DNA from 3 places in the Streptacidiphilus sp. EB129 genome. Region 3 is predicted to be linked to each of the others. Evidence: riboswitches for the same ligand, from Rfam matches in the RefSeq annotation. Region 3 holds a riboswitch; each other region holds the start of a gene.
The links. A riboswitch is a leader RNA that binds a small molecule or an ion and turns the genes downstream of it on or off. The one in region 3 is predicted to bind cobalamin.

Region 1: linked by a shared signal. The riboswitch ahead of ABH925_RS25820 (HoxN/HupN/NixA family nickel/cobalt transporter) and the one ahead of ABH925_RS02620 (cobalamin biosynthesis protein) in region 3 are both predicted to bind cobalamin.
Region 2: linked by a shared signal. The riboswitch ahead of ABH925_RS25805 (ABC transporter substrate-binding protein) and the one ahead of ABH925_RS02620 (cobalamin biosynthesis protein) in region 3 are both predicted to bind cobalamin.

The regions. Positions count from the first base shown of each region.
Region 1 is NZ_JBGCCS010000024.1:24,178-29,462, reverse strand. Features, by position in the region: gene ABH925_RS25850 (hypothetical protein) at 1-231, opposite strand, end outside; gene ABH925_RS25845 (SRPBCC domain-containing protein) at 333-773, opposite strand; gene ABH925_RS25840 (ArsR/SmtB family transcription factor) at 863-1,201, opposite strand; gene ABH925_RS25835 (SRPBCC family protein) at 1,198-1,662, opposite strand; gene ABH925_RS25830 (DUF72 domain-containing protein) at 1,755-2,606, shown strand; gene ABH925_RS25825 ((2Fe-2S)-binding protein) at 2,674-3,453, opposite strand; adenosylcobalamin (AdoCbl) riboswitch at 3,643-3,789, shown strand; gene ABH925_RS25820 (HoxN/HupN/NixA family nickel/cobalt transporter) at 3,927-4,985, shown strand; gene ABH925_RS25815 (ABC transporter ATP-binding protein) at 5,071-5,285, opposite strand, start outside.
Region 2 is NZ_JBGCCS010000024.1:11,337-23,743, reverse strand. Features, by position in the region: gene ABH925_RS25815 (ABC transporter ATP-binding protein) at 1-149, opposite strand, end outside; gene ABH925_RS25810 (FecCD family ABC transporter permease) at 146-1,168, opposite strand; gene ABH925_RS25805 (ABC transporter substrate-binding protein) at 1,194-2,021, opposite strand; cobalamin riboswitch at 2,308-2,464, opposite strand; gene meaB (methylmalonyl Co-A mutase-associated GTPase MeaB) at 2,563-3,549, opposite strand; gene scpA (methylmalonyl-CoA mutase) at 3,556-5,778, opposite strand; gene ABH925_RS25790 (methylmalonyl-CoA mutase family protein) at 5,778-7,670, opposite strand; gene ABH925_RS25785 (NADH:flavin oxidoreductase) at 7,841-8,953, shown strand; gene ABH925_RS25780 (Ig-like domain-containing protein) at 9,010-10,803, opposite strand; gene ABH925_RS25775 (hypothetical protein) at 10,953-12,029, opposite strand.
Region 3 is NZ_JBGCCS010000002.1:78,177-90,583, forward strand. Features, by position in the region: gene ABH925_RS02600 (hypothetical protein) at 1-1,145, opposite strand, end outside; gene ABH925_RS02605 (alpha/beta fold hydrolase) at 1,419-2,534, opposite strand; gene ABH925_RS02610 (NAD(P)/FAD-dependent oxidoreductase) at 2,797-4,263, shown strand; gene ABH925_RS02615 (hypothetical protein) at 4,493-4,753, shown strand; cobalamin riboswitch at 4,848-4,993, shown strand; gene ABH925_RS02620 (cobalamin biosynthesis protein) at 5,122-6,096, shown strand; gene ABH925_RS02625 (cobyric acid synthase) at 6,093-7,613, shown strand; gene cobN (cobaltochelatase subunit CobN) at 7,739-11,374, shown strand; gene ABH925_RS02635 (putative cobaltochelatase) at 11,410-12,407, shown strand, end outside.

The DNA.
Region 1 (5,285 bases), on a different contig from region 3:
GGAGCCCTCGCTGTTCGCTTCGATGATCCGCTCCGCGTCGCCCTCGTAGGAGATGTGGTCCGGGCGCACCCGGTAGCGGTCGGCGAGGGCCGCCACGTCCTTGAGGATCGCCACGGACACGTCCGGGGCAACCGCGTGACCGGGATGATCACACACCTCCGCGGCAAGGCGACAGGGCGCGTCCGGCCCGGCCTCCCGCACCGTGATCGTGTTGCTGGAGTACTCGTTCATACCCCCAGCATCCGCCCGCCCGGTCCACCCGGCCATCCGTGCCGGCCGCGGCCCCACCGAGGCCGAACCGCGGCCGAACCGCTCGGTGACGATCAGAACCGTCAGTGCCAGTTGCTGATCTTGACGTCGTCCGGCGCGGGCTCGCCCCTGCCGGTTTCCAGCAGCCTCTTGAGGCTCATCAGGAAGGTCGCCCACTTGGTGCTGCAGTGGTACATGAACTCCACCGGCTCCTTCCAGCCCTCGTGCCGGAACAGCACGATCGTGAAGCCGTCCTCCTGCTTGAGCTCGAAGCGGACCTGCGTGCCGATCCACTCCTCGGGGCCGTCGACGACCTCCCAGAGCACGAGTTCGGCGGGCCGGGTCTCCAGGACCTTCATGTCGAAGCCGCCGGCCACGAAGCGGAACCGGAGCACTCCCCCGACAGCGCCGTCGCCGTCGGTGTCCTCGGTCCACCAGCTCGCCAGGCCCCCGACCGTGGTCAGGGCCCCGTAGACCTCGTCCGGAGACGACGTGACGCCGATCCTGTGCAGGATGTCCACCATTGCGACTACCTCCCTCTCGTGCACCCGCCCGCGTGCGGGCAGGGATCAACTGCGGCCGCCACGGATGTGGCGACGTTCGTTCGTGCGGGTCAGCCCTCCTGGCTGCGCTGGATTGCCTCGGCGATCCGCTGGATGCGACGCAGCCGGGCGTCCCAGGTGGCGCCGACCGACGACAGCTGCGCGACCGCGCGGGCGAGCTGGGCCTCGTCCACCTCGTAGCGGCGCTCGCGTCCGGACGGCGTGACGTGGACCAGTCCGACCCGGTCGAGTACGCCGAGGTGTTTGGCGACCCCCTGCCGCGTGACCGGCAGCTGCTCACTCAGCGTGGTGGCCGTGCCGCCGCCGTCGCTCAGCAACAGGTCGAGCATCCGCCGCCGGATGGGGTCCCCCACCGCCGACCAGAGCTCGTCGTCAATGGCGACGCTCATGGCGTCGACACCAGCCGCGCCACGTAGGTGACGAGGCGGGGCAGGAAGTAGTCCCAACCGTTGACGTGGTCGCGGTACTGCTCCTCAAGCACGGCCGCCTCCCAGCCCTGCTCCCGGAACCCCGTCTCGGTGAAACGCAGCAGCGTGCCCACCCCAGACGGGACCAGCTCGAAGGTCACCAGGAACGAGTTGTCCGGCGTCGCGGCCACATGCTCGTCGTACACCCACCGGAACGAGAACCGCCGGGGCGGATCGGCCTCCACCACCGTGATGGGTGAGACCTGCGCCTCCGGCGTGGACCTGTCGCCGAACGCGATGACTCCCGTGCCGCCGGGCACCGACGCGAACTCCGCCTCGTCCGGCCACCACTCCCGCAGATGTTCGGGTGTACTGATGACCTCGTAGACCACCTCGGGCGTGGCTGCGACCTGCATCTCCCGCTCGATGCTGCCGTACTCCATCTCACTCCTCCGCCATCTCGCAACCTTTGGTTGCACATAACTGTAGACCCCTCTCGCACCACACGCAACCATTGGTTGCTACGCTCGGGGACATGAAGCTGCACGTCGGATGTGCGATGTGGACGCACGCGTCCTGGCAAGGCCGCCTGCTGCCCCACCCGCTCGCGCCCCGGGAACGCCTGCGGGCCTACGCAAGCTGGTGCAACGCGGTCGAGGGCAACACGACCTTCTACGCGACGCCGTCCGCCGCCACCGTCAGCTCCTGGGCCGAGCAGACCGCACCGGACTTCCGGCTGCTCCTCAAGCTTCCCAAGCAGATCACCCACGAGCGGCGCCTGGCCGACGGCGACGGCCTGCTGCGCGCCTTCCTCGACGTGATCGAGCCGCTCGGCCCGCGCGTGCACGCCCTGTGGGTCCAGCTGCCCGCGTCCTTCGGCCCCTCGGACCTCGGCACGCTGGCCGCGTTCCTGCACCGGGCGCCGCGCGGGCTCCGCTGCACCGTCGAGGTCCGTCACCCCGCATTCTTCGAGGACCCGCGCTGGGAGCAGCGGTTGGAACGGGTTCTGGACGACGTCGGCGCCGAGTGGACGACCTTCGACACGACCGATCTGTTCGCCGCCCCGCCGACCAGCGCGGCGGGACGGGAGGCGTGGGAGAAGAAGCCCCGCCTGCCGCGCAGGTCCAGGGCGCTCACCGCGCATCCGGTCGTCCGCTACATCGGCCGGGACGACGCGCAGCCCACTGCGGAGGGCTGGCGCCACTGGACGCGCACGGTCGCCGACTGGCTGCACGAGGGCCGCTCCCCCACCGTGTTCATCCACACCCCAGACAACGAGGAGGCCCTCACTCTCGCCCGGCGCTTCCACGACGATGTCAGACAGCTCGTCCCCGCTCTCGAACCGCTGCCCGAGCCGCTGCCCACCGGCCCACCGACGCTCTTCTGACCGGCGGCGTCGTCGCGCGCGATGTCAGCCGAGCGGGCCGGGATCCGGGACGATCCGTGCGGTGCCGCTACCGCTGCAGGACGCAGTCGCCGCAGAGCTGTCCCTTGCGGTCGGGCGCGGCGCGGTAGATCAGGCAGCAACTGCGGCGGCGGAAGCCACCGTCGTCGAGGTGGTGACCGCTCCCGTCGAGGGTGGGGCAGGTCAGCAGCGCGTCGACCAGTTCCCGTGCGCGAGCCCCACGGTCCCGGCGAGCGGTGCCGAGCACCCGGGCCGCGCCCGCGAGGGCCGAGGCGGTGTTGCCGCGAGCGATGCGGCGGGAGACGCCAAAGCGCGCGACGGCTCCTTCGAGAGCGGCTGTCATGCCGTCGATGAGGACCGCTCCGAGTGCGTCCGCCACGTCCGTGTCCCTGGCCCGCGCCCCCGGGGCGGAGTGCGGCAGCGACAACGGCAACGGCAGGGACAACGGGAAGGCGCCGCCGAGCCGCGGCTGCCAGAACAGCTCCCGCAGCGTCAGGGCGGGCACGCGGTGGTCGAGCACAGCCGCGGCCAGCAGGGGCGAGGCCAACCTGGCCGCGAGTCCCAGCTGGGTCACCGATGCGGCAACCCTCAGTTCCACAGCCTCCGGCGCAAGCCCGCCCCCTGCGGCGAGGGAGGCCCGCACCCCGGCCACGCGGTCGTCCAGCACCCGCGGGTCGTCCAGAATCTCCTGCATGCTCCGCCAGGGATCGGTCGGCGGGTGCGCGGGATCGTACCGCTCCGTGCTGAAGAACGGCCCAAGGTCGGCCTTCTGTTCGACGCCCTGCGTGCCCCCGGGGCGCGGGGCGTCGAAGTGGGAGGGAGCGGCCATGACCGCGACGCTACCCCGCCGCACCCCGGCTCTCGTTCACGTGGCGAGGTACCCGTGGTTCGAGGGCTGGTGGGCCCGCCCATGAGGCGCAAGAGGCGTGTGATCACCGTCGCACGCTACTTCGACACCTTGTCAGATGCGCAGGCTTGTAGGCACCGTGCGGGTCCCCCTAGCCTGGGACGGCCCCGCCGATGGTCGGGGTGGTGCAGCCACAGCGAAGCCCGGTGAGAATCCGGCACTGTCCCGCAACGGTGAAGCCCCCTCAGGGGGACGAGTCCGGTCGCCTGTCGCCGCATCCACGGAAGCCCAGCCTCGCAGGAAGGCGGATCCTCCCATCCCGGCCCCCCGTGGTCCGGCCGGGCCCGCGGCACCTGCGAGCGTCCCGAGGAGGATGCTCAGTGTCAGCCCTGACCACCAGATTCCGTTCGATCGCCAATGCGCTGCATCCGGCCGAGTGGGGAAGACTGGGCCTGATGACCCTGGTCATCCTGGCCCTGAACGGCTTCGGCTGGGGCATCTTCATCTTCACCGTCATGCCCCACCACTTCCACTACAACGGGCTGGGCGTCGGGCTCGGCGTGGCGGTCACCGCCTGGACCCTGGGCGCGCGGCACGCCTTCGACGCGGACCACATCTCCGCCATCGACAACTCCACCCGCAAGCTGATGGCGGACGGCAAGCGCCCGCTGGCCAGCGGCTTCTTCTTCGCGCTGGGCCACTCCGCGGTGGTGGTCGCGGTCGGGGTGGGCATCACCTTCGCCGCCAAGGCCGTCTTCGGCGCTATGGTCGACCCCAACTCCACCTACGAGACCGTGGGCGGCATGCTCGGCACGCTCACCTCGGCCGGGTTCCTCTACCTGATCGCCGCCCTGAACCTGGTCGTGCTGATCGGCATCTTCAAGGTCTTCCGCAGCATGCGCCGCGGCACCTTCGACGAGGAGGAGCTGGAGCGCCAGCTCCAGGCCCGCGGGCTGATGTGGCGCTTCTTCGGCCGCTTCATGCGCTCCATCAACCACACCTGGCAGCTGTTCTTCGTCGGCATGGTCTTCGGCATCGGCTTCGACACCGCCACCGAGGTCGTCCTGCTGGCCGCCACCGCCTACGCCGCCACCTCCGGACTGCCCTTCTACGCCGTCCTCGCGCTGCCGCTGCTCTTCTCCGGCGGCATGATCCTGTTCGACACCCTCGACGGCTGCTTCATGAACTTCGCCTACGGCTGGGCCTTCGCCCGCCCCGTGCGCAAGGTCTACTACAACCTCGTGATCACCGGCCTGTCCATCGCCGCCGCCTTCCTCATCGGCACCGTCGAAGCCCTGGGCGTGATGACCAGCGAACTGCACCTGAGCGGACCCTTCTGGGACTTCATGGCCAACTTCAACATCAACCAGGCCGGCTTCGCCATCGCCATCCTCTTCGCCGCGACCTGGATCATCGCCTACGCCTTCTGGCGCTTCGGCAACGTCGAGGACCGCTGGCAGAAGGACCTCAGCAACGGCGCCGCACCCGCCCCCGCACCCGCTGTCACCGAGTAGCCCCTGATGGCATGCTGACGGACAGTCACGGATGACGGCCCGTGCCGCGGCCGGGCCCACCGCGCGGTACGGGCCCCGTCCCGCTCTAGCTCGCTCCGGCGTTGTGCTCCGGCCCGCGCAGCGGGGTGACCACGGGCCGGCCGCGATCGTCGGAAGTGACCTGCACGCGTGCGGAGTAGACCTGGGAGATCAGCGCTGCAGTGAGCACCTCCGGCGCCGCGCCGCTCGCGCCGACCCGCCCGGCGTCGAGCAGGACCAGCCGGTCGGCGTACTGGCCGGCGGTGGTCAGGTCGTGGAGTG
Region 2 (12,407 bases), on a different contig from region 3:
GCGACGGCGCGCAGCAGCGTGGACTTCCCGGCGCCGTTGGGTCCGATCACCGCGAGCCAGCCGCCCGACTCCACGGCGCAGGAGACGTCGAGCACCACGGGTGTGCCGTCCAGGTCCACTCCGACCCGGTCGAGGGCCAGGGCGCTCATGTGCGCACCGACCGGGTGGTGCGCAGGATCAGGACGAACACCGGGCAGCCGATCAGGGCGGTGACCACGCCGATCGGCAGCTCGCCGGGGGCCAGCACGGTGCGTGCCAGGGTGTCGGCCAGGACCAGGAATCCGGCTCCGAAGAGCATGGCCAGCGGCAGCACCACGCGGTAGGAGGATCCGGCCAGCCGCCGTACCGCGTGCGGCACGATGATGCCAACAAAGCCGATCAGGCCGCTGACGGCGACGGCGGTGGCCGCGGCCAGCGCGCAGGCGGCCACGACCAGGAGCCGGACCCGGCCGGGGCTCATGCCGAGGGTGCGGGCCTCCTCGTCGCCGACCGAGAGCACGTCCAGGTGTCGGCCGTGGACCAGCACGATCAGCGTGCTGACCCCCGCGTAGGGGAGGATCTCGACGACCTGGTGCCAGTCCGCGGTGGCCAGTGACCCGAGCAGCCAGGAGTAGACCTGCTGGATGTCCTGGGTTGAGCGCTGGAGCACCAGGGTCTGAATCGCGGTCAGGAACATTCCGGTGGCCAGGCCGGCCAGCAGCAGCGTCGCCGTGCCGGGCCCGCCGGCCGCGCCCGCCGCGTAGGCGACCGCCACTCCGGCGAGGGAGCCGACGAAGGCTGCAACCGGCACCGCCTCCGGCCCGATGCCGCCCAGGTAGACGATCGCGACCGTCGCGCCCAGGCCCGCGCCGGCCGAGGCGCCGAGCAGTCCGGAGTCCACCAGGGGGTTGCGGAACACCCCCTGGTAGCCCGCGCCCGCGAGCGAGAGCAGGCCGCCCACCAGCGCGCCGAGCACGATGCGGGGCATGCGGATCTGGAACAGCACCGCGCGGTCCAACGGCCCCAGGCCCGCATGCAGGTCGATGAAGGGAAGCCGGTCCAGCAGTGCGGCGACCGTGGCCCAGGGATTGAGGTCCGCCGCCCCGACCAGCGCGCTGACCAGCACCGCGGCGGCCAGGAAGGCCACCGCGGTGCCGTAGGCGCGGACGGTGCGGCGGGACGCGCTCATGCGGCCGGGTCCGCCTGGCCGGGCCTCACGAGGTGGGTGCCTTCTGCAGTGCCTGCGCGATCTGTGCGACCAGCTGCGGCAGACGCGGTCCCCAGCGGGAGGCGATGTCGTCGTTCAGGCCCACGATCTGACCGGTCTTCACCGCCGGGATGCCGGACCAGCCGGGACGCGCGGCCACGACGGACGGGGACTGCCCGCCGTCCGCGGCGCTGTTGTCCGCGAGGAGGAGCAACTGCGGCTTCGCGGTGACGATGTACTCCTGGGACAGCTCGGGGTACCCGCCGTCCGAGGCCTTGTCCGCGGCGTCGGCGATGTTCTTGAGACCGAAGAGGGAGACGACCTGCCCGATGAAGGTCGTGGAGGTGGCCGAGTAGTACGGGTTCGCACTCACCTCCCAGAAGTAGCTCAGGCCCTTGTGCCCGGTGCCGGCCAGCTTCACGTCGGCGGCGATCTCGGACTTCATGGTCGCCACGGTCGACTGGGCCTGCGAGCTGTGGCCGGTTGCCGTGCCCAGCTGCTCGATCTGCTGGTAGGCGTCGTTCAGCTGCGCGGCGGCGGGCTCGATCAGCACCGGCACGCCCACCTTGGTGAGCCCCGCCACCAGGCCGCCGGAGTCGGCCGAGGCGACGACCAGGTCGGGCGAGTACTTGATGATCGCCTCGAGGTTCGGCGTCAGGCCGCTGAGGCTGGTGACCGGGACGCCGGAGGGGTAGTTCGAGGAGGAGTCGACCGCGACGACCTGCTTGCCCGCGCCCACCGCGTAGAGGTCCTCGGTGGCGGTCGGGGAGAGCGAGACGATGCGCTTGGGCTCGGTCTTCACGGTGACCTGGCCGTTGGCCGCGGCGACCGTCACCGGGAACGACGCCGTGGCGGGGGAGGAAGCGGAGGCCGAGGAGCTGCCGGCGGTCGAGCCGCTGGAACCACTGGAGCCGTTGGAACCACAGCCTGCGAGGACGGCTGCGACCGCCAGGGCCGTGGTTACCGCTGTCAGGCTCCGGACCGCTGGTCCTCGCCGGTCGTGCCGTTGCCGAGCGCGCATGGTGGCCGCTTTCTCCGTCAGGGAGGAAGGCAGGTGATCGCGCCGGCCTGTGGGCATGCGGGTGCACGCGCGGACCGGGACGGATCAGCCTTCCCACGAGGTTGATGTCGTCTGCGCGGGGAGTCGACCTGGCTGGGATCCCCGTGGGGACCGTCACAGTTGCGGGACAGCGTCGGAATGACCCGCCGTGCGGGCGTCACCGACTTCGCTCCTGACGCGCTGCCGGTATCCGCACGCCCCATGGCGCTCGAATCCGGCCGTCGCAGGCTAGCACGCCCTGACCAGCGCACCCGGCCCGCCCTGCCGCCCGCCCCCGCCGCCCGCCGCCCGCCGCCCGCCGCCCGCCGGAACGGTGTCAGGGCCCGGTGCGGTCGAAAGCCTCCAGAATGCGTTCCGCCGCAAGGGAAGCCATCATTTCCCCGCTGCGGACCCGGTCTTCGACTTCGGCGGCGAGTCCGCGCACGGCGGCGTGGGTGTGCAGCCGGTTCAGGAGTTCGTCGCGGACCATGGCCCAGGCCCAGTCGACCTGCTGGTCGCGGCGCTTGGCGGCGAGTCGGCCGCCGGCGTCCAGCAGGGCGCGATGCTGTTCGAGCCGGTCCCAGACGGTGTCGAGTCCGGCGGAGTCGCGGGCGCTGCAGCTGAGGACGGGCGGGGTCCAGGCCGCGTCGACGGGGTGCATCAGCCGCAGGGCGCCCGCGAGTTCGCGGGCCGCGCTGCGGGCGTCGCGCTCGTGCGGGCCGTCCGCCTTGTTGACGGCGATGACGTCGGCCAGTTCCAGGACGCCCTTCTTGATGCCCTGGAGCTGGTCGCCGGTGCGGGCGAGGGTGAGCAGCAGGAAGGAGTCGACCATGTCGGCGACGGCGGTCTCCGACTGGCCGACACCGACGGTCTCCACCAGCACCACGTCGTAGCCCGCGGCCTCCATCACCACCATGGACTCGCGGGTGGCCCTGGTGACCCCGCCCAGCGTCCCGGCACTGGGCGAGGGCCGGATGAAGGCGGCGGGGTCGACGGACAGGCGTTCCATCCGGGTCTTGTCGCCGAGGATGGAGCCGCCGGTGCGGGTGGACGAGGGGTCGACGGCGAGCACCGCGACCCGGTGGCCCAGGCCGGTGAGCATGGTGCCGAAGGCGTCGATGAAGGTGGACTTCCCCACACCCGGCACCCCGCTGATGCCGATCCGCCGAGCCCGGCCGGAGTGCGGCAGCAACCCGGTCAGCAGCCGCTGGGCCAGGGCCCGGTGGTCGGCGCGGGTGGACTCGACCAGCGTGATGGCCCGGGCCACGTACGCCCGCTTCCCGTCCAGCACGCCCTTGGCGTAGGCGTCGAGATCGATGCGCATCCGCGGCTACAGCTCGGCGTGGCCCAGTGCGGCACCGAGCCGGCGGACCAGGTCGTGGGCCGCGTCCGGGATCACCGTGCCGGGCGGGAAGACCGCCGCCGCACCGGCCTCGTGCAGCGCCGGGATGTCCTGCGGCGGGATGACCCCGCCGACGACGATCATGATGTCCTCCCGGCCCTCGGCGGCCAGTTCCTCGCGCAGCGCGGGCACCAGGGTGAGGTGTCCGGCAGCCAGCGAGGAGACGCCGACGATGTGCACATCCGCCTCGACCGCCTGCCGGGCCACCTCGGCCGGGGTCTGGAACAGCGGGCCGACGTCCACGTCGAAGCCGAGGTCAGCGAAGGCGGTGGCGATCACCTTCTGGCCGCGGTCGTGCCCGTCCTGGCCCATCTTGGCGACCAGGATGCGCGGGCGGCGTCCCTCCGCCTCCTCGAACGCGTCGACCAGGGCGCGGGTCCGGGTCACGGAGCCGGACTCCCCTGCCTCGTTGCGGTACACGCCGGAGATGGTACGGATCTGGCCCGCGTGCCGCCCGTAGACCTTCTCCAGGGCGTCGGAGATCTCGCCGACGGTCGCCTTGGCGCGGGCCGCGTTGACCGCCAGCGCCAGCAGGTTGCCGTCCAGGCCGGAGCCGGAGTTGGAGTTGGAGTTGGAGCCGCGTTCGGCGGCGGCGGTCAGCGCCCGCAGCGAGTCCTGGCAGGCCGCCTCGTCGCGCTCCTCGCGCAGCCGCCGCAGCTTGGCGATCTGCTGGGCGCGGACCGAGGAGTTGTCGACCTGGCGCACGTCGATCTGCTCGTCGGTCTCGACCCGGTACTTGTTGACGCCGATCACCGGCTGCCGGCCCGAGTCGATCCGGGCCTGGGTACGGGCCGCGGCCTCCTCCACCCGCAGCTTGGGGATACCGGCGTCGATGGCCTGCGCCATGCCGCCGGCCGCCTCCACCTCCTGGATGTGCTGCCAGGCGCGCCGGGCCAGGTCGTAGGTGAGCCGCTCGACGTAGGCGCTGCCGCCCCAGGGGTCGATCACCCGGCAGGTCCCCGACTCCTGCTGGAGCAGCAGCTGGGTGTTGCGGGCGATCCGCGCGGAGAAGTCGGTGGGCAGCGCCAGCGCCTCGTCCAGGGCGTTGGTGTGCAGTGACTGGGTGTGGCCCTGGGTGGCGGCCATGGCCTCGACGCAGGTGCGGGTGACGTTGTTGAAGACGTCCTGTGCGGTCAGCGACCAGCCGGAGGTCTGCGAATGGGTGCGCAGCGACAGCGACTTGGCGTTCTTCGGCTCGAACTCCCGGACCAGCTTGGCCCACAGCAGCCGGGCCGCCCGCATCTTGGCGATCTCCATGAAGAAGTTCATCCCGATCGCCCAGAAGAACGAGAGGCGGGGCGCGAACGTGTCCACGTCCAGGCCCACGGCCTGCCCGGCCCGCAGGTACTCCACGCCGTCGGCGAGGGTGTACGCCAGCTCCAGGTCGGCGGTGGCTCCGGCCTCCTGGATGTGGTAGCCGGAGATGGAGATGGAGTTGTAGCGCGGCATCTTCTGCGAGGTGTACGCGAAGATGTCGGAGATGATCCGCATCGAGGGCTTCGGCGGATAGATGTAGGTGTTGCGGACCATGAACTCCTTGAGGATGTCGTTCTGGATGGTCCCGGCCAGCTTCTCGGGCGGCACCCCCTGCTCCTCGGCCGCCACGATGTAGAGGGCGAGGACGGGCAGCACGGCGCCGTTCATGGTCATCGACACCGTCATCCGGTCCAGCGGGATGCCGTCGAACAGCTGGCGCATGTCGTAGATGGAGTCGATGGCGACGCCGGCCATCCCGACGTCACCGGTGACCCGCGGGTGGTCGCTGTCGTAGCCGCGGTGGGTGGGCAGGTCGAAGGCGACCGACAGGCCCTTCTGCCCGGCCGCGAGGTTGCGGCGGTAGAAGGCGTTGGACTCCTCGGCGGTGGAGAACCCGGCGTACTGGCGGATCGTCCACGGCTGGTTGACGTACATCGTCGGGTAGGGCCCGCGCAGGTACGGCGCGACACCCGGGTAGGTGCCGAGGAAGTCCAGCTCGCCCAGGTCCTGGCCGGTGTAGAGCGGCTTGACGGAGATGCCCTCGGGGGTCTCCCAGAGCAGGTCGCCGCCGCTGCTCCCGGTCGCCTCCTTCACCGCCGCGCTCCACTGCTCCGCGGCGGTCCCGGCCGGGGCACCCGTGCCCAGGTCGACCTGCGAGAAGTCGGGAATCTGCATCACGCCGGGGCTCCGATGAGGTCGAGGACGGAGGAGAGGACTGCGGGTGCGTCGCAGCCGGCGAAGACATGGGCGTCGACGCCTTCGTGCCGGCCGGGCCGTCCCGCGAGGAACACCCGTGCCGCGCCTGCGGACTTCAGCGCCGCGGCGACGGACTCGGCCTGTTCCTCGTACAGCGCGTCGCTGGAGCAGAGGCAGGCGATCTCGGCACCGCTGCGGGCGAACGCCTCGGCCACGGCGTCCGCGTCCACCGACACCGGGTCGTACTGCTGGTCGTCCACGGGTTCGACGCCTCCGGCCTGGAACAGGTTCGCTGCGAACGCCGCCCGCGCGGTGTGCGCCGCCGCCGGGCCCAGCACGGCGAGGAAGACCCTGGGCCGGGTGCCGGTGGCCGCCAGCCGGGCGTCGGAACGGGCGCGCAGCGCCTCGTACGCCTCGTCGCGACGCACCTGCGGCAGGCCCTGGGCGTTGCCCGAAGTCCGGCGCAACGGCCGGCCGGGGTGCTCCGGGACCGGCTCCCGCACGACCGGCTTCTCGGCGAGGTTCGGGAACTCGCTGACGCCGGTGATCGGCTCGCTGCGGCGGGCGAGTTTCGTTCCGCGCTCCGCCCAGGTGGCCGCGATCCGGTCACCGACCAGCCCGGAGCGCAGGGCCGCCCGCTGGCCGCCCGCGCGCTCCAGCTCCTGGAAGAACGACCATGCGGCGTGCGCGAGTTCGTCGGTCAGCCGCTCCACGTACCAGGAGCCGCCGGCCGGGTCCGCGACCCGGCCCAGATGCGACTCCTCCAGCAGGATGGACGAGGTGTTCCGCGCGATCCGACGGGCGAACGCGTCCGGCAGCCCCAGCTCGTGATCGAAGGGCAGCACGGTCACCGCGTCGGCCCCGCCCACCCCGGCGGCCAGGCAGGCGATCGTGGTGCGCAGCATGTTCACGTACGGGTCGCGGCGCGTCATCATCACCGGCGAGGTCACCGCGTGCTGCACCTGCGCCCCCGCACCCGTGGCACCGGCTCCGCACACGTCGACCACCCGGGACCAGAGGCGCCGCGCCGCCCGCAGCTTCGCCACGGTCAGGAACTGGTCCGCGGTGGCCGCGTAGCGGAACTCCAGCTGCCGGCAGGCCGCGTCCACCGGCAGCCCGGCCTCCGTCAGCAGGCGCAGATAGGCGACGCCGGTGGCCAGCGAGCAACCGAGTTCCTCGGCCGCCGACGCACCGGCCTCGTGGTAGGGCAGCGCGTCCACGGTCAGCGCGCGCACCCCCGGATAGTCCCGCGCACAGCGCCGGGCCAGTTCCACGGCCTCCTCCGGTGCCACCGGGTCGCCGGTCCTGGCCTCGTACCCCAGCGGGTCGGCGCCGAGGTTCCCGCGAGCGGCGTCGCGCGGGACGCCTCGCTCCTCGTAGAGCCGCAGCAGTTCCCGCGCGGCCGCGCCGGTCTCGGCGCCCGCGTCCAGGACGACCGGCGCCAGATCGAGGTAGACCCCGTCCAGGGCCCGGGCCAGCCCGGCGACCGGCAACCCCGGTCCGCCCACCGCCAGCCACAGGGACGTGACGCCGTTCTCCAGATCGGAGAGCACCGCCGCGTTGGCGTGTTCGGGATCGGGCCGCTCATGCCGCTGACGAACATCCCAGCCGGCGGCGGCAGGCCTGCCGCCCCGGACATACGGCGGGAATCCGGGGTACCCGGCGGCGGGTGCGGTGTCCCGGGCGGTGTACAGCGGAGCGACGACGAGGCCGTCCTCCAGCGCCGTCGCCAACACCTGCTCTGCGGCTGCGCCGGACACGTCCTTGCCCGACTTGCGCAGCACCCCCTCCACAAGGCTCTGCCATTGCGTGTGGGTGGCATCCGGGAATTCGGCAGCGAGCGAGAGCCCGTCGTCAGGCAGGACCGTCATAGCTGGATGCTAGAGCAGTCCCCTCGCAGTTCAGGAGTGCCGACGGCTGTGACCTTTCCCTCTCCGGCCACCGGCGGAATGAGATCCGCCGGTCGGATGGTTACCCAGGGCGGACGTACTGTTCCGGGCTCGGTCCGCGCCCATCGCTCAGCTGACTCAGGAGATCTTCCGTGACAACCCGCGCGGCCCAGACGCTGTCCCGTCCGTTCACCCTGGGCGGGCTCACCGTGCCGAACCGGATCGCGATGGCACCGATGACCCGTCAGTTCTCGCCCGGCGGAGTGCCCGGCGAGGACGTGGCCGCGTACTACGCCCGTCGTGCGGCGGGTGGAGTGGGCCTGATCATCACCGAGGGCACCTATGTCGGCCATCCCTCGGCGGGACAGAGCGACCGGGTGCCGCACTTCCACGGAGAGGACGCGCTCACCGGGTGGGCCCGGGTCGCCGAGGCGGTCCACCAGGCGGGCGGCACGATCGTGCCGCAGCTCTGGCACGTGGGTATGACCCGCACCGCCGACGCCACGTCCTTCCCGGAGGCGTCGGCCGTCGGTCCGTCAGGTCTCGCCCTGGACGGCACCGCGCCCACCAGCGGCCGCGCCATGACCCAGGCCGACCTGGACGACGTCATCCGCGCCTTCGCGGCGGCCGCCGCCGACGCCGAACGTCTCGGCTTCGACGGAGTCGAGCTGCACGGCGCCCACGGCTACCTCATCGACCAGTTCCTCTGGTCGGGCACCAACCGCCGCACCGACGCCTACGGCGGCAGCCTCGCCTCCCGTGCCCGCTTCGCCGCCGAGATCGTCGCCGCCGTACGCGAGGCGGTCTCCCCCGAGTTCCCGGTGATCTTCCGGCTGTCCCAGTGGAAGACGAACAACTACGACGCCCGGATCGCCGAGACGCCCGAGGAACTCGAAGCCCTGCTCGCCCAGCTCTCCGACGCCGGCGCGGACGCCTTCCACGCCTCCACCCGCCGCTACTGGCTGCCCGAGTTCGACGGCTCCGACCTCAACCTCGCGGGCTGGGCCAAGAAGCTCTCCGGCAAGCCGGCCATCACGGTCGGCTCGGTGGGCCTGGACAACGAGTTCATCAGCTCCTTCCAGGGCCAGTCGGCCGCCGTATCCGGCATCGACGACCTCCTGGACCGCCTTGAGCGGGACGAGTTCGACCTCGTCGCGGTCGGACGCGCGCTGCTCGCCGACCCCTCCTGGGCCGCCAAGGTCGTCAACGGCCGCACCACCGAGCTGACCCCGTTCTCACCGCAGGCGCTGCGCACCCTGCACTGACCCCCGCCGCCCAGCCCGGATGTGGGTTCCGTCGGCGCCGGGGATCAGCCCGGTCGTCATACCCCGCATTGTCCGGACGTCGGCCCGTCCGCCGTGGTGCCCGTCTGCGACAGCGTCGGTGCGTTGCCTTCGCAGCTCAGGGGTCCGCCGACCTGGTTGTCCTGGAACTCCGGGACGGTCTGGTCGGGCAGCAGGCCGCTGCCGCTGTTGTCGGTGACGGCCACCGGCGCATTCAGCGTGTTGCCGGAGACCTCCATGCCGCCGGTGTTGCCGTTCAGGCTCACCGGGGCCTCGACGGTGTTGCCGGCGCAACCCGTCGTGTCGTCCTGGTCGGATCCGATCTGGACGAAGCCGGTGGTCCCGTTGACGCCGAGCGGGCCGGACAGGGTCGACCGGCAGATGGTGAGCGCGGCCGCGCCGTTGGCGGAGGCCGGGCCGTTGATCCGGGCGCCGGAGACGGCCAGGGCACCGCCCGGCTTCACCGTGACCGGCCCGTCCTGCTCACCGCCGGGGGCTATGCACAGCGACTGGCCGGAGGCCACCGTCAGCCTGCCGTGGTGCTCCGTGACGCACGGTGCGCTGAATCCGACGGTCACATCGGTGGGCTGCGCCACACTGCTCGCGGCAAAGCTCGGGTCACCGCTGTAGGTGGCGGTGATGGCGTGCTCCCCCGGCTGGAACTTGCTGGTGGTGAAGCTCGCCCGGCCGCCGATCAGCGGCACGGTCGCCGGCGTCGTCGTCCCGTCCGCGAAGGTGACCGACCCCGTCGGGGTGCCCTCGGCCGGGTTGGCCGGGGCCACGGTCGCGGTCACGGTGACGGAGTGTCCGAACAGCGGGGTGCTGGTGTCCGCGGTGAGGGAGACCGAAGTGCCGTACTGGAACGACACAACGGCCTTGCCGTTGCCGTGGTTGACGCCCTGCAGCAGCGAGACGGCGGTCGCCGAGGGCTCGGCGTAGCTGCTGCCGCCGCCACCGCCCGCGCCCGGGAAGTAGCCCGGGTTGCCGCCGCCGGAGCCGCCGCCACCGCCGTGCCAGCCGCCACCGCCACCCCCGCCACCGGGTCCGCCCGCACCGCCGTTGCCGCCCGTGCCGCCACTGCCGGGATCGGGCTCGCCGGTGATGGGGTCGAGGTCGATGCCGGGGGTGCCGGGTCCGCCGTACAGGGTGTTGGGGCTGCCGTGACCGGCCACGGTCTGGCCGGCACCGCCGCCGGCCACGCCGGACCCCGGCGGGCCGTCGCTCTGGCCGCCGTCCTGGCCCACCTCTCCGCCACCGGCGCCGCCCTGGAGCTCGGAGCCGCCGTTGCCGGCGCCGCCACCGCCGCCGGCCACCAGGACGCGGTCGGAGCCGTCGAATGCGCCGACCCGCACGTCTGAGCCGCCTCCGCCCGAACCGCCGCCGCCGTGCGCGCCACCACCGCCCCGCCCGTGGCCGGTGCCGCCGGGACGGGCGAACTCACCGTGCCGGGACGAGCCGGGGATGCCGGCCGCGCCCAGGGTGAGCTGGAGGGTCTGGCCCGGGGTCACCGGCAGGGTCGCGCGGGTCTCACCGCCGAGGCCGCCGGGCGCTCCGCTGATCGCCGGATGGGGATCGATGTAGCCCGCCGCGCTGCCACCCTCGGCGCCGAACAGGTCGACGGTCACCTCGGTCACACCGTCCGGGACCGTGAAGGTGTCCGTACCAACGGAGTTGTAGCTGCAGGTGGGCTGCGGCGAGGTGGTGAGGACACCGCCCGCGCCGCAGGGCGCGGTAGCCGCACTGGCCGTGGCGGCGGCCGCGGTGAGGGGCACGATCGCGGCGGCGACCAGGCCGGTGGTGGCGGCCAGCGACATCATCGTGGATCTGAACATGGTCCGACCGGAGGTCGGGGTGCTGTCGTTCATGGGAATGGGCACTTTTCTCCGGTCCTGCTGGAAACCGGGGTGGGGGACGGGTGATCCGCAGGCGGGCCGGGCCCGCCTGCGGATCGGCATTGACCGATGGATCAGAGGCCGGTCGGTCAGACGCCGTCGTCGGCGCAGAGCGCCCAGACGTCCGCGTAGGTGTTGCTGGAGCCGGCGCCGCCCGCGTGGGCGTCGGCGGTCCAGTACGAGGCCGTGGTGGTGCCGTCGCTGACCGGGTTGCCGCCGGAGTCGCTGGGGAAGCTGCCGTTGAGGTGGTCGCCGCCCGAGCCCGGGCCGGTGAAGTCCGTGGTCGTCACACTGCCGCCGCTGGTCGCCGCGCCGCCACTGACCAGGTTGCCGTCCGTGCCGCAACCGACCGTCACGACCGTGTTGGCGCCCGCCGAGGACGAGGTGCTCACCTCGGTGTAGTGGACCTTCATCGTCACGCCGCTGACGTTGATGCCGCTGCCGCTGCAGATCGCGTAGGCGTAGGTCTCGTTGCTGGTGCCGCCGCCTCCGCCGTTCCAGCCGACCGCCGTCCAGGAGTCGGGGTTGGTCTCACCGTCGGCCGCGGCCTTCAGGCCGTAGTCGTGCGCGGAGTTGTTGAAGGTGGGGAAACTCGCGATCGGCTTGAGGCTGCCGACGCTGGCCGGGGTGGTGCGGGCGCCGCCGCCGAGCAGGACGGTGTTGGCCGGACAGGTTGCCGTGACCGCGACCGGCGTGGCCGCGGCGGTCGGTCCGGCGGCCTTGTTCATGACGGTCTGGGTGTGGTCGATCAGGTTGCTGGTGAAGCACACCGCGTACGGGGTCGACGAGAACGAGCTGTTCACCGCGCCGCCGCTGCCGCCGATGCCGAGCCAGTGGGTATTGTCGGTGCCCACGACGCCGGTCGAGCCGGTGTACTCGGTGGAGCCGTCCGAGCTGGGCTCGGTGCCCATCACATGGTTGCCGGGGGACGCCGAACCGGTGCCGATGGCCTGCTCGATGCCACCACCGGAGATGAGCCCGCTGCCGCAGTCCGCGTGGGTCGATATCTCGGAGAAGGTGGTGGTGGGGCCGAGGGTGGCGCCGGGGCTCTTCACGGTCACGCCCACGGTGTTGGCGTACGCGACGCCGGGCACCGCCAGGGCCAGGACGGCGCCCATGACCAGCGCCCTACCCATGGCGAAGCGCCGCAGAGTTCTCTCTTCCATCGACTTCTCCCTTGTTGATTCCGAGGCGACGAACGCGGCCCGGCAGCGCTCCTGGGATGCGGCGTCCGGGGATCGTCTTCCGTCACTGCGTGGTGGAGAGCCGGCCGACGCCGTCCGGGTGGTGGCCGGGCTGCCCGCCGCGTCACCGGGTCGGCTGCCCTGCGGATGTACGCCGCCGTCAGCACGCATGCGGGGGTGAGGGGAACGTGGATGCCGTCACCCTGCAGCGTGACGGACCAGGATTGTGGACCGGCCACCTCGCCGTCCTCATCATGGGTCGCAGATGCTGCCCATAACAGCGTCATTGCCTGGTATCTATGAACCGTTCAGCCGCTCTGGTCTAGCAGATAAGACACTTGACAGGCCTTCGATCCATGC
Region 3 (12,407 bases):
ACCGCCGCGCCGGTGTCCACCCAGAGCCAGGCGGCGTCGTCCCGGTCCAGGACGTCCGAGGGCAGCACCCCCTCGTCGTTCTGCTCGGCGAGCCACAGCAGCGCGTACGGGCGCAGCAGCGGCTCCTCCGTGCAGTCCCTGACGGCGGGTTCGGCCGGGTGCCCGGCGACCCGCAGCGCCTCGAAGGCCAAGCCGCGCAGCAGGGCGTCCTCGCCCCGGGCCACGCCCAGCAGGTCGGCGACCGCGCGGTCGGTCTGCCGGGCGGCCAGCCAGGCCCGGTACTCGGCGCGGGCCGGTCCCGGGGTGTAGCGGGCGCAGGCGGTCAGCAGTTCCAGCGCCGACTGCTCGATGTGCCCGGCCGCGGTCTGCGCGACCGTGCAGATCTCCTCCAGCTTGGCCCGGACCGCCCAGTGCCCCAGCGGGGTGAGCTCCGCGCAGTAGCCGTCCTGCGGCTGCTCGCGGCGGACCAGCGCGCCGACCGCGGCGAAGCCGTCCAGCATCCACTCCAGCACCGCGCCTGCCTCGGCCGGGCCCGGGGTCAGCGTCAGCGACAGCGCGGTGTCGCCGCGCACCGCCGAGATCGCCCAGGCCGCGTGCGGGACCGGTGCGCCCAGGGCCGGGTGCACGCCGCCGTGCCACTGCTCCTCCAGGCCGCGGCGCAGCAGTTCCAGCAGTTCGGTCAGCGGCACCGGGTCGTGCACCAGGTGCAGGAAGGACAGCAGCTGGGGGGCGTGGTCGACGGCCAGTCCGGCCAGCGCGGTGAGCGCCCGGTCCGGCACCGGGACGAGCAGCGTCCAGGCGTCGAAGAGCGCGGCCCAGCCGCGCAGCACGGCCTCGTCGTCGTGCTCCCAGGCGTGCAGCCGCCAGCCCGGGCCGGCCCCGCTGCCGCGCAGCTCGACCAGTCCGGCGAGCCGGGCGCGTTCCCAGGCGGCCATCGCCTGAGCCGGGGTCATCGCCAGGGCCCGGCCGGCCGCGACCAGATCGTCGGTGAGCAGGTCACCGCGCCGGTCGACGTTGGGCAGTTCGCCGGCCCAGCGGGCGATCCGCACCGCGTCGGCGAGCAGTCGCCGGGCGAGCGGGGAGAGTTGGGCGGGTCCGGGCAGTCCAGCCGGTGGCGTGCGGCGGTTCTGCGCGCCGGAGCGCATGGGTGGGGAGGTGCGGGCAGGGGGTGTCGCAGGCCGGGCCTGCGGGGTGCGCGCGGCCGAGGGCAGCCGGGTCACCCTCGCGGTGCCGCCCTGCGGTCGGCCCGCTGTGTCGGGTTGGCCGTTTCGTTCGGGTCGGCCAGAAATCTCGGGTCGGCCGGTACGGTCGCGCGAATTCCGGGACGTCACGCCGTGCAGTCTTCCCCGTCCGCAGGGCAGTTGTCACATCCTCAGGTGCGGCGGCGTCGCCGGGGTCCCGGATTGGTGACGGATGGGTCACAGGAGGGGGGTGAGGAACCGGTTCAGCACTTCTTCGTACCGAGCCGGGTCGGTGTTCCACAGCGCCTCGTGCTCGGCCTCGGGGAATTCCTGGTAGAGCACCAGATCCTCACGGCGCCGGGCGAGTCGGCGGGACGCGGCGACCGGCGCGACGGTGTCGTCGGTGCCGTGCAGCAGCAGCACCGGCACGTCGAGGTCGTCGCCGAGCGCCAGCCGGTCGATTCCGGCGGGGTCCACCTGCGAGCGGCCCTCGGCGGCGCGGGCGCCGAGCTCGGCCAGCGCGGTGGGCACCCCGCGCCGGGTGGCCTGGCGGCGTACCGTGCTCTGCCAGTCGAGCACCGGCGAGTCCAGCACCAGGCCGCGGACCGTCTCGCGCCAGGCCGACCGGGCCGCCGCCTGCAGCACCATGGTGGCGCCGACGGACCAGCCGTAGAGCAGCACCCGGGTCGCGCCGCCGTCCACGGCCAGCCGGATCGCGGCCTCCACGTCCCGCCACTCGGTCTCGCCGAAGTGGCCGAGGCCGTCCGGCGAGCGCGGCGCGCCCTCGTCGTTGCGGTAGGTCACCACCAGCACCGGCACCTTGAGCGAGCTCAGCAGCGGCAGCAGCGGCAGGGTCTGCTGCCGGTCCCCGCCCGGGCCGTGCACCGCGATGACGACCAGGTCGCGTACGCCGGGCAGGTACCAGGCCGGCATCGGGCCCAGCTCGCCGCGTACGCGGGCCTCGGTGAAATCCAGCCCCAGCGCGCTTCGCGGGTCGCCTCGGTAGACCTGCGGGGTGATCCGGACCGCGGTGCCGACGGTCAGCGTGGCGCCCTCGGTGCTCTCCAGCCGCCGGTAGACGCTCTGCGGGTCGGTCTGCAGCACCTCGCCCACCACGGCCCGGCCGCCGGGCCACTCCAGGGCGTAGCGGCCGGGCCGCTGGGTCTCCCAGGCACGGGTCAGCTCCACCTGCCCGGCGGCGACGGAGTGGACGCGCAGGCCGTCCGCCGCGGCCGGGGCCACCCCCCTGGGGCGCACCGAGAGGTCGGAGACCACCCGCCCGACGATCAGCGCGGCGGCGCCCGCTCCGACGGCGGAGGCGGCGACCAGGACCGCTGCTCTTCCCCAACGCATGTCGCTCGCTCCCCGTGTCAGGTCCCGCGGGCCGTCCGGTCCACCGGCCGTACCGTCCCGGGCGGCGCCCGGTCCCACGGAACGGCCTACCCCGTCCGCTGTGCTCCATCCCAGTACCGGCGGGTACCGCACGCCAGCGGTGCGCGGCCATCCGACGGACTGTCCGACTCCGCGACCCAGTCCTGACACTGTGCGCATTGCCGCTGGTCGGGGCCGTGGGTAGCGTGCCGGGCACCATTCCCGGTCCGGAAGCAGGTCTCCCGTGGGCACCACGGCCACGTCCTCCCCGTCCCTCCCAGCCGCCAACGGCGGGGTCTCGTTCTGGTACTCGGCGATCGGGCTGCCCGAGCCCCGGCCCGCCCTCGACGGCTCGGCCGAGGCCGACGTGGTCGTGGTCGGCGGCGGCTACACCGGGCTGTGGACCGCGTACTACCTCAAGAAGGCCGATCCGGGGCTGCGGATCACCGTTCTGGAGCAGCGGTTCTGCGGGTACGGGGCCTCCGGGCGCAACGGCGGCTGGCTCTACAACGGCTTCGCCGGGCGCGGCGTGTTCGCCCGCCGCCACGGGAAGGCCGGGGCGGTCGCGATGCAGCAGGCCATGAACGCGGCCGTGGACGAGGTCATCGCGGTCTGCGAGGCCGAGGGCATCGACGCGGACGTGGTCAAGGGCGGGGTGCTGGAGGTGGCCCGTACCCCGGCGCAGCTCGGACGGCTGCGCGGTTACGTGGACGGCGAGCACGCCTTCGGCGAGACCGAGGTGGAACTGCTGGACGCCGGGAAGGTGGCGGCCCGGATCGACGTGGCGGGCGCGCTCGGCGGCAGCTGGACCCCGCACGGGGCGCGGATCCAGCCCGCCAAGCTGGTACTGGGCCTGGCCCGGGTGGTCGAGGCCATGGGCGTGACCATCCACGAGGGCACCACGGTGACCGAGATCGTCCCCGGCGGTTCCGGCGCCCCGGCCCGGGCGGTGACCGCGCGCGGGACGGTGTCGGCGCGGTTCGTGCTGCGGGCCACCGAGGGCTTCACCTCGGCGCTGCGCGGCGAGCGGCGGTCCTGGCTGCCGATGAACTCGTCGATGGTGGTCACCGAGCCGCTGCCGGCCTCGTTCTGGGAGCAGGCCGGCTGGGCCGGCCGGGAGACCCTGGGCGACATGGCCCACGCCTACATGTACGCGCAGCGCACCGCGGACGACCGGATCGCGCTGGGCGGGCGCGGCGTGCCGTACCGCTTCGGCTCCCGGACCGACAACGACGGCCTGACCGCGCAGCGGACCGTGGACCAGCTGCGGGCGATCCTGGTCGACTTCTTCCCGGCCGCCCGCGAGGCCCGGATCGACCACGCCTGGTCGGGCGTGCTGGGCGTGCCCAGGGACTGGTGCTCCACCGTGGAGCTGGACCGGGCCACCGGCCTGGGCCTGGCCGGCGGCTACGTCGGCAGCGGCGTCACCACCACCAACCTGGCCGCCAGGACGCTACGGGATCTGGTGCTCCGGGATCTGGCGTTGCAGGGGACCGGCGGCCGGGACGGCGTCTCCGGCGGCGACACGGCGCTGACCGGGCTGCCCTGGGTGGGCCACCAGGTGCGCCGCTGGGAGCCGGAGCCGCTGCGCTGGATCGGCGTGCACGGCATGTACGCCGCGTACCACGCGGCGGACCGCCAGGAGCGCGGCGGGCGCGCCACCACCTCCCCCATCGCCCGGGTCGCGGACGTGGTCTCCGGACGGCACTGACCGTCCCCGGGGCCTGGCGGTTCCCGGGGGCATGGCGGGCCGCCGAGAGGGCACGCCGGGGTGCACGCCGGGACGCGGCGTGCACCCTCACCCGTACGGCGCAAGGGTTGCGCGCGGACGGCTGACAGAGGGTAGGCGTACGAGTGCGCCCCGAGATGCGGATCGACGGCCGGTGTCACAGGCTTGAGTCCGGGGGTGACCGGAAGACCGCAGCACTCGACTCTTTGGGGTGCCCATGTCTGTCCTGCTCTGCCTGCTCGTGGCTCCACTGGGACTGGTCGTGATTCTGGGCATGTCCTGGTTCGAGGACCACTTCCTGAGTCCGCCCACCAGCCCCGCCGACCAGGTGGTGCGCAGTCAGATGGCACGCGATCTGCCGGTCCCCGGTCCCGTCGCGCAGGGCAGCGTGGAGCTGCTGCGGATCGTGCGCGCACCGCAGCAGAAGCAGCTCCCGCCGAGCGGCCCGCAGAGCGGCGACACCGCCGCCTGACGTGCGGCTGTGCCGTGTGACCGACCGCTCAGGTGTGCGTGTTGACGGTCGGTCGGGCGGCGTGGTGGGATCGCATGGCCAAACGGAGGCATGCAGAGGAAGCCGGTGCAAGGGTTCGCCCTGAGTCCGGCGCGGTCCCGCCACTGTCACCGGGGAGCGCTTTCGAACGACGGCCACGGCGGCGGGGCAACCCGCTGCGGGAAGGCCCGGAAGCGTGTCGATCCGGAAGCCAGGAGACTCTCGCCCCCGGTTCGTCGATCCAGGGCGCGGACCCTGAGTGAGGACATCCACGCCATGCGCGCTGCCCTGCCGCCACCACCGTCGACCGGTGCCGTTCCCCGCTCCGCGCAGTCGCCCCGCTGACCGCCGTGCGGGCGACGATCGCACCGACGATCGCTCTGGGCCTCGCCGCCGGTTACGCGGCCGACGCCGCCTTCGGCGACCCCCGGCGCGGACATCCGGTGGCCGGCTTCGGCCGGGCCGCCGGCGCGTTGGAACGGCGGCTGTGGCGGGACCGGCGCGCGGCCGGGACGGTGTTCACCGCGCTCTGCGTCGGCACCGTGGCCGGGGCGGCGCTGGCCGCCGACCGGGCGCTGCGCGGTTCCGGTCCCGGCCGGGCGCTGCTGGCCGGGGCGGCGACCTGGACCGTCCTGGGCGGCGCGTCGCTGGTCCGCGAGGCGCGGACCATCGGTGCCGCGCTGGAGTCCGGCGACCTGGCGGCGGCGCGGCAACGGCTGCCGTACCTGTGCGGGCGGGACCCGCGTGAGCTGACAGAGCAGCAGGTCGCCCGCGCGGTGGTCGAGTCGGTGGCCGAGAACACCGCCGACGCGGTGGTGAACGCCCTGGTCTGGGGCGCGGTCGCGGGCACGCCGGGGCTGCTGGCGTTCCGTGCGGTGAACACCCTGGACGCGATGGTGGGCCATCGCTCGCCCCGCTACCTGCGCTTCGGCTGGGCCTCGGCGCGGCTGGACGACGTCGCGGGCTGGCCGGGGGCGCGGCTGACCGCGCTGCTGACCGTCGCCGCGGCGGGGCCCGGACGGCGCGGCGACGCCTGGCGGGTGTGGCGCCGGGACGCGGGCACCCACCCCAGCCCCAACGCTGGCCAGGCCGAGGCAGCCTTCGCCGGGGCGCTGGGCGTCCGCCTCGGCGGGACGCTGCGGTACGGCGAGCAAGTGCAGCACCGCGCGGTGCTGGGCGCGGAGGCGCGGCCGGTGCGGACCGGGGACATCGAACGCGCCTGCATGCTGTCCCGCCGGGTCGGCCTGCTGGCCGTCCTGGCCACAGCGGGCGCGGCTGCGGTACGGGCGGGTGCGGCGTCGTGGGCTGGGAGGGAGCAGGGATGAACGGGGCACTGCTGGTCGCGGGGACCACCTCGGACGCGGGCAAGAGCGTGGTCACGGCGGGGATCTGCCGCTGGCTGGCGCGGCAGGGGGTGAAGGTCGCGCCGTTCAAGGCGCAGAACATGTCGCTGAACTCCTTCGTCACCGCCGACGGCGCCGAGATCGGCCGGGCCCAGGCGATGCAGGCGGCCGCCGCCGGGGTGGAGCCCGAGGCGGCGATGAACCCGGTGCTGCTCAAGCCGGGCGCCGACGGGCGTAGCCAGGTCGTGGTGCTGGGGCAGCCGGTGGCCGAGGTGGGCGCACTGGACTACCGCGAGCGCAAGCCCGCGCTGCTGCGCATCGCACTGGACTGCCTGGCGGATCTGCGCGACCGCTACGACGTGGTGGTCTGCGAGGGCGCCGGCTCCCCCGCCGAGATCAACCTGCGCGACCGCGACATCGCCAACATGGGCCTGGCCACCGCCGCCTCGCTGCCGGTCGTGGTCGTCGGCGACATCGACCGGGGCGGGGTGTTCGCGTCCATGTACGGGACGCTGGCGCTGCTGTCCACCCAGGACCAGCGGCACCTGGCCGGATGGATCGTCAACAAGTTCCGCGGCGACGTGCGGCTGCTGCAGCCGGGTCTGGACATGCTGGAGCGGCTGACGCACCGTCCCTCGCTCGGCGTGCTGCCGATGCTGCAGGGCCTGTGGCTGGACGCCGAGGACTCGCTGGACCTGGCCGGGATGGTGGACCGCGCGCCCAGCGGAGCCGCGCACGGCGGCGAGGTGCTGCGGGTGTCGGTGGTCCGGCTGCCCCGGCTGTCCAACTTCACCGACATCGACGCGCTGGCGCAGGAGCCGGGCGTGCTGGTGCGCTGGGCGACCCGCGCCGAGGAGCTGGCCGACGCCGACCTCGTGGTGCTCCCCGGCACCCGGGCCACCGTGGCCGACCTGGCCTGGCTGCGCGAGCGCGGCCTGGAGCGGGCGCTGGCCGAGCGGGCCGCCCGGGGCCTGCCGGTGCTGGGCGTCTGCGGCGGCTACCAGATGCTGGGCCGGACCATCGTGGACCAGGTGGAGTCCGGCGCGGGCGCGGTCGACGGGCTGGGCCTGCTGCCGACCCGGGTGGAGTTCGCGGTGGCCAAGACCCTGGCCCGTCCGGTCGGCCGGGCCTACGGCGAGACCGTGGCCGGGTACGAGATCCACCACGGGGTGACCACCGTCGAGGGCGGCGACCCGTTCCTCACCGACGACCTGGGGCGCGGCCTGGAGGGCTGCCGCAACGGGTCGGTCTGGGGCACCACCTGGCACGGCGCGCTGGAGAACGACGGCTTCCGCCGCGCCTTCCTGCGCGAGGTCGCCGAGCTGGCCGGACGCGACTTCCGGCCCGCTCCGGACACCTGCTTCGCCGCCGCCCGGGAGGAACGCCTGGACCGCCTGGGCGACCTGATCGAGCAGCATGCCGACACCGATGCGCTGCTGCGGCTGATCGAGGGCGGCGTCCCGGACGGCCTGCCCTTCGTCCCCCCGGGTGCGCCATGACCCCTGGCGACCTGCACCAACTCCCCTCGTACGCTCCTTCGAAAGGCCGACTCAGCGTGAACTCGCAGCAAACCGGGCTGGATCAGGCGTCCCCGGAACCCGGTCGGGCGGCGACGGTGCTGCTGCTGTCCACCGCCGACACCGACCTGCTCGCCGCCCGCGCGGCCGGCCCCGCCTACCGGATCGGCAACCCGACCCGGGTCGGCGTCGGCGCGGAGCTGAGCGCCCTGCTGGACGGCGCGGACGTGGTCGTCGTGCGCCTGCTGGGCGGCCGCCGCGCCTGGGAGGACGGGCTGGCGCAGATCGCCGGCTCCGGCCTGCCGACCGTGCTGCTCGGCGGCGAGTCGGTGCCGGACGCGGAACTGATGGGGCTGTCCTCGGTACCGGCCGGGGTGGTCGCCGAGGCGCTGACGTACCTGGTCGAGGGCGGATCGGCGAACCTCGCCGAGCTGGCCCGGTTCCTCTCCGACACCGTGCTGCTGACCGGCGAGGGCTTCGCCCCGCCCGAGTCGATGCCGCAGTACGGGGTGCGCGGCGAGCGGGCCTCGGTGCCAGGACGCCCGACCGTGGGCGTGCTCTTCTACCGGGCCCACGAACTCTCCGGGAACACCGGCTTCGTGGACACCCTGTGCGAGGCGGTCGAGGCGCGCGGCGGCAACGCCGTGCCGGTCTTCTGCGGCTCGCTGCGCGGCGCCGACGCCGGGCTCTACGAGCTGCTGGGGCGTTGCGACGCGTTGGTGGCCACGGTGCTGGCCTCCGGCGGCACCGTGGCGGCCGACGCCGGCGCCGGCGGCGCCGAGGAGGCCTGGGACATCGGGGCGCTGGCCGAGCTGGACGTACCGGTGCTGCAGGGGCTGTGCCTGACCTCCAGCCGGGCCGCCTGGCAGGAGTCGGACGCGGCGCTGTCGCCGATGGACGCGGCCATGCAGGTCGCCATCCCGGAGTTCGACGGCCGCCTGGTCACCGTCCCGTTCTCGTTCAAGGAGCTGGGCGCGGACGGCATCCCGGTCTACGTCGCCGACCCGGAGCGGGCCGGGCGGGTGGCCGGGATCGCGCTGCGGCATGCCGCGCTGGCCCACAAGCCCAACGCCGAGAAGAAGATCGCGGTGGTCTTCACCGCCTACCCGACCAAGCACTCGCGGGTCGGCAACGCGGTGGGCCTGGACACCCCGGCCTCCGCGGTCCGGCTGCTGGACTCGCTGCGCGAGGCGGGCTACGGGGTGACCGAGTACCCGTCCGGCGGGGACGAACTGATTCATCGACTGATCGCCGCCGGTGGCCACGACGTCGAGTGGCTGACCGAGGAGCAGTTGCGGGCCGCGCCCGCCCGGGTCCCGCTGGCCGACTACCAGCGCTGGTTCGCCGCCCTGGAGCCCGAGTTGCGCGAGGGCATCGTCCGGCACTGGGGCGAGGCACCCGGCTCGCTGTACGTGGACGGCGACGACATCGTGCTCGCCGCGCTGGCCTTCGGCAACGTGATGCTGATGATCCAGCCGCCGCGCGGCTTCGGCGAGAACCCGATCGCCATCTACCACGACCCCGACCTGCCGCCCTCGCACCACTACCTGGCCGCCTACCGCTGGCTGGAGCAGTCCTGGGGCGCGGACGCGGTGGTCCACCTGGGCAAGCACGGGACGATGGAGTGGCTGCCCGGCAAGGGCCTGGGCCTGTCGGCAGGCTGCGCCCCGGACGCGGTGCTGGGCGAACTGCCGCTGGTCTACCCGTTCATCGTGAACGACCCCGGCGAGGGCACCCAGGCCAAGCGGCGCGGCCACGCCACCATCGTGGACCACCTGGTGCCGCCGATGGCGCGCGCCGACACCTACGGCGACCTGGCCAAGCTGGAACAGCTGCTGGACGAGTACGCGCTGGTCAAGGACCTGGACCCGGTCAAGGCCCCGGCGGTGCGGGCGCAGATCTGGACCCTGGTGAAGGCCGCCGAACTGCACCACGACCTGCATGTCGAGGACCAGCCGGACGAGAACGCCTTCGACGAGTTCGTCATGCACATCGACGGCTACCTCTGCGAGATCAAGGACGTGCAGATCCGCGACGGCCTGCACATCCTGGGCGGCGGCCCGGTCGGCGAGGCGCGGGTCAACCTGGTGCTGGCGGTGCTGCGCTCGGCCCAGGTGTGGGGCGGGCAGGCGGACGCCCTGCCGGGCCTGCGGTCGGCGCTGGCCCGGGAGTTCGGGCTGGTGGAGAAGGAACTGCTGGCCGAGCCGGGCGCCTCGGTGCCGGTGTCCAAGGAGCTGACCGCACTGGTGGAGGGCCCGGCCCGGACCGGCTCGGACGCCGTGGACCTGCTGGAGCAGCTGTGCCGACGGCTGGCCGAGGGCATGGAGCGCGAGGACTGGGCGGTCACCGCCGCCGGTCCGCTGGTGGCCGAGGTGCTGGGCCGCCCACTGCCGGACGCGGTGGCGGTGCTGGAGTTCGCGGCGGAGGAGGTGGTGCCGCGGCTGGCCCGTACCACGGACGAGCTGACGCACATCCTGCGGGCGCTGCGCGGCGGTTACGTCCCGGCCGGGCCGTCCGGGTCGCCGACCCGCGGGCTGGTGAACGTGCTGCCGACCGGGCGCAACTTCTACTCGGTGGACCCCAAGGCCATTCCCTCCCGGCTGAGCTGGGAGGTCGGCCAGGCCCTGGCGGACTCGCTGGTGGCCCGCTACCTGGCCGACAACGGCGAGTACCCGCGCTCGGTCGGCCTGACCGTGTGGGGCACCTCCTGCATGCGCACCCAGGGCGACGACATCGCGGAGATCCTCTCCCTGCTGGGCTGCCGCCCGGTCTGGGACGACGCCTCCCGCCGGGTGACCGGCTTCGAGATCGTGCCGCTGGACGAACTCGCGCGTCCGCGCGTGGATGTGACGGTCCGTATCTCCGGGTTCTTCCGGGACGCCTTCCCGCACGTGGTGGCACTGCTGGACGACGCGGTCCAGGCGGTCGCCGCGCTGGACGAGCCGGCCGACGCCAACTACGTGCGCGCCCACGTCGAGGCGGACACCGCCGAGCACGGCGACCGGCGCCGCGCCACCGCGCGCATCTTCGGTTCCAAGCCCGGCGCCTACGGGGCCGGGCTGCTGCCGCTGATCGACGCCCGCAACTGGCGCTCCGACGCCGACCTGGCCGAGGTCTACGCGGTCTGGGGCGGCTACGCCTACGGCCGCGGCCTGGACGGACGGGCCGCGCGCGGGGACATGGAGCAGGCGTTCCGCCGGATCTCGGTGGCCGCCAAGAACGTGGACACCCGCGAGCACGACCTGGTCGACGCGGACGACTACTTCCAGTACCACGGTGGCATGGTGGCCATGGTGCGGCACCTCACCGGCACCTCGCCGGAGGCCTATGTGGGCGACAGCGCCGTCCCGGACCAGGTGAAGACCCGCACCCTGGGCGAGGAGACGCACCGCGTCTTCCGCGCCCGCGTGGTCAACCCCCGCTGGATGGCCGCGATGCGGCGCCACGGCTACAAGGGCGCCTTCGAGATGGCCGCCACGGTGGACTACCTCTTCGGCTACGACGCCACGGCGGGTGTCGTGGACGACTGGATGTACGAGAAGCTGGCGACGGAGTACGTCTTCGACCCGACCAACCAGGAGTTCATGCGCCAGTCCAACCCCTGGGCGCTGCGCGGCATCACCGAGCGCCTGCTGGAGGCCGCCGACCGGCAGCTGTGGGCCGAGCCGGACCAGGACACCCTGGACCGGCTCCGCGCCACCTACCTCGAACTCGAAGGCGACCTGGAAGGGGACGACCAGTGAGTGACACCCGGTATCCGTTCACGGCCGTGGTCGGCATGGACGAGCTGCGGCTGGCGCTGCTGCTCAACGCGGTGTCCCCGCAGGTCGGCGGGGTGCTGGTGCGCGGCGAGAAGGGCACCGCGAAGTCCACGGCGGTGCGGGCGCTGGCCGGGCTGCTGCCGTCCATCGCGGTGGTCGAGGGCTGCCGCTTCGCCTGTGACCCGGCCGCGCCGGACCCGCAGTGCCCGGACGGCCCGCACCCGGGGCAGGGCGCCGCGGCGCGGCCCACCCGGCTGGTGGAGCTGCCGGTCGGGGTGTCCGAGGACCGCATCGTCGGCTCGCTGGACCTGGAGCGGGCGCTGGCCGAGGGTGTCAAGGCCTACGAGCCCGGCCTGCTGGCCGCCGCCCACCGCGGCGTGCTCTACATCGACGAGGTCAACCTGCTCAACGACCATCTGGTCGACCTGCTGCTGGACGCCGCCGCGATGGGCCGCTCGTACGTCGAGCGCGAGGGCGTCTCGGTGCGGCATGCGGCGCGGTTCCTGCTGGTCGGGACGATGAACCCGGAGGAGGGCGAGCTGCGGCCGCAGTTGCTGGACCGCTTCGGCCTGACCGTGGAGATCGCCGCCACCCGCGAGCCGGAGCAGCGCGCCGAGGTGGTGCGCCGACGCCTCGCCTACGACGCCGACCCGGAGGGCTTCGCGGCGCGCTGGACCGAGGACGAGCGCGCGCTCGCGGCCCGGATCGTCACCGCGCGCGAGCTGCTGCCGTCGGTGCTGCTGGGCGATCCGGCGCTGCGTCAGATCACCGCCGTGTGCGCGGCGTTCGAGGTGGACGGGCTGCGCGCGGACATCGTGATGGCGCGCACCGCGGTGGCGCTGGCCGCCTGGTCGGGCCGGACCACGGTGCTGGCGGAGGACGTGCGGGTGGCGGCGCAGCTGGCGCTGCCGCACCGGCGCCGCCGCAACCCCTTCGACGCGCCGGGCCTGGACGAGGAGAAGCTGGACCAGACCCTGCAGCAGACCGCCGGCGAGGAACCCGACCGCGACCCCGA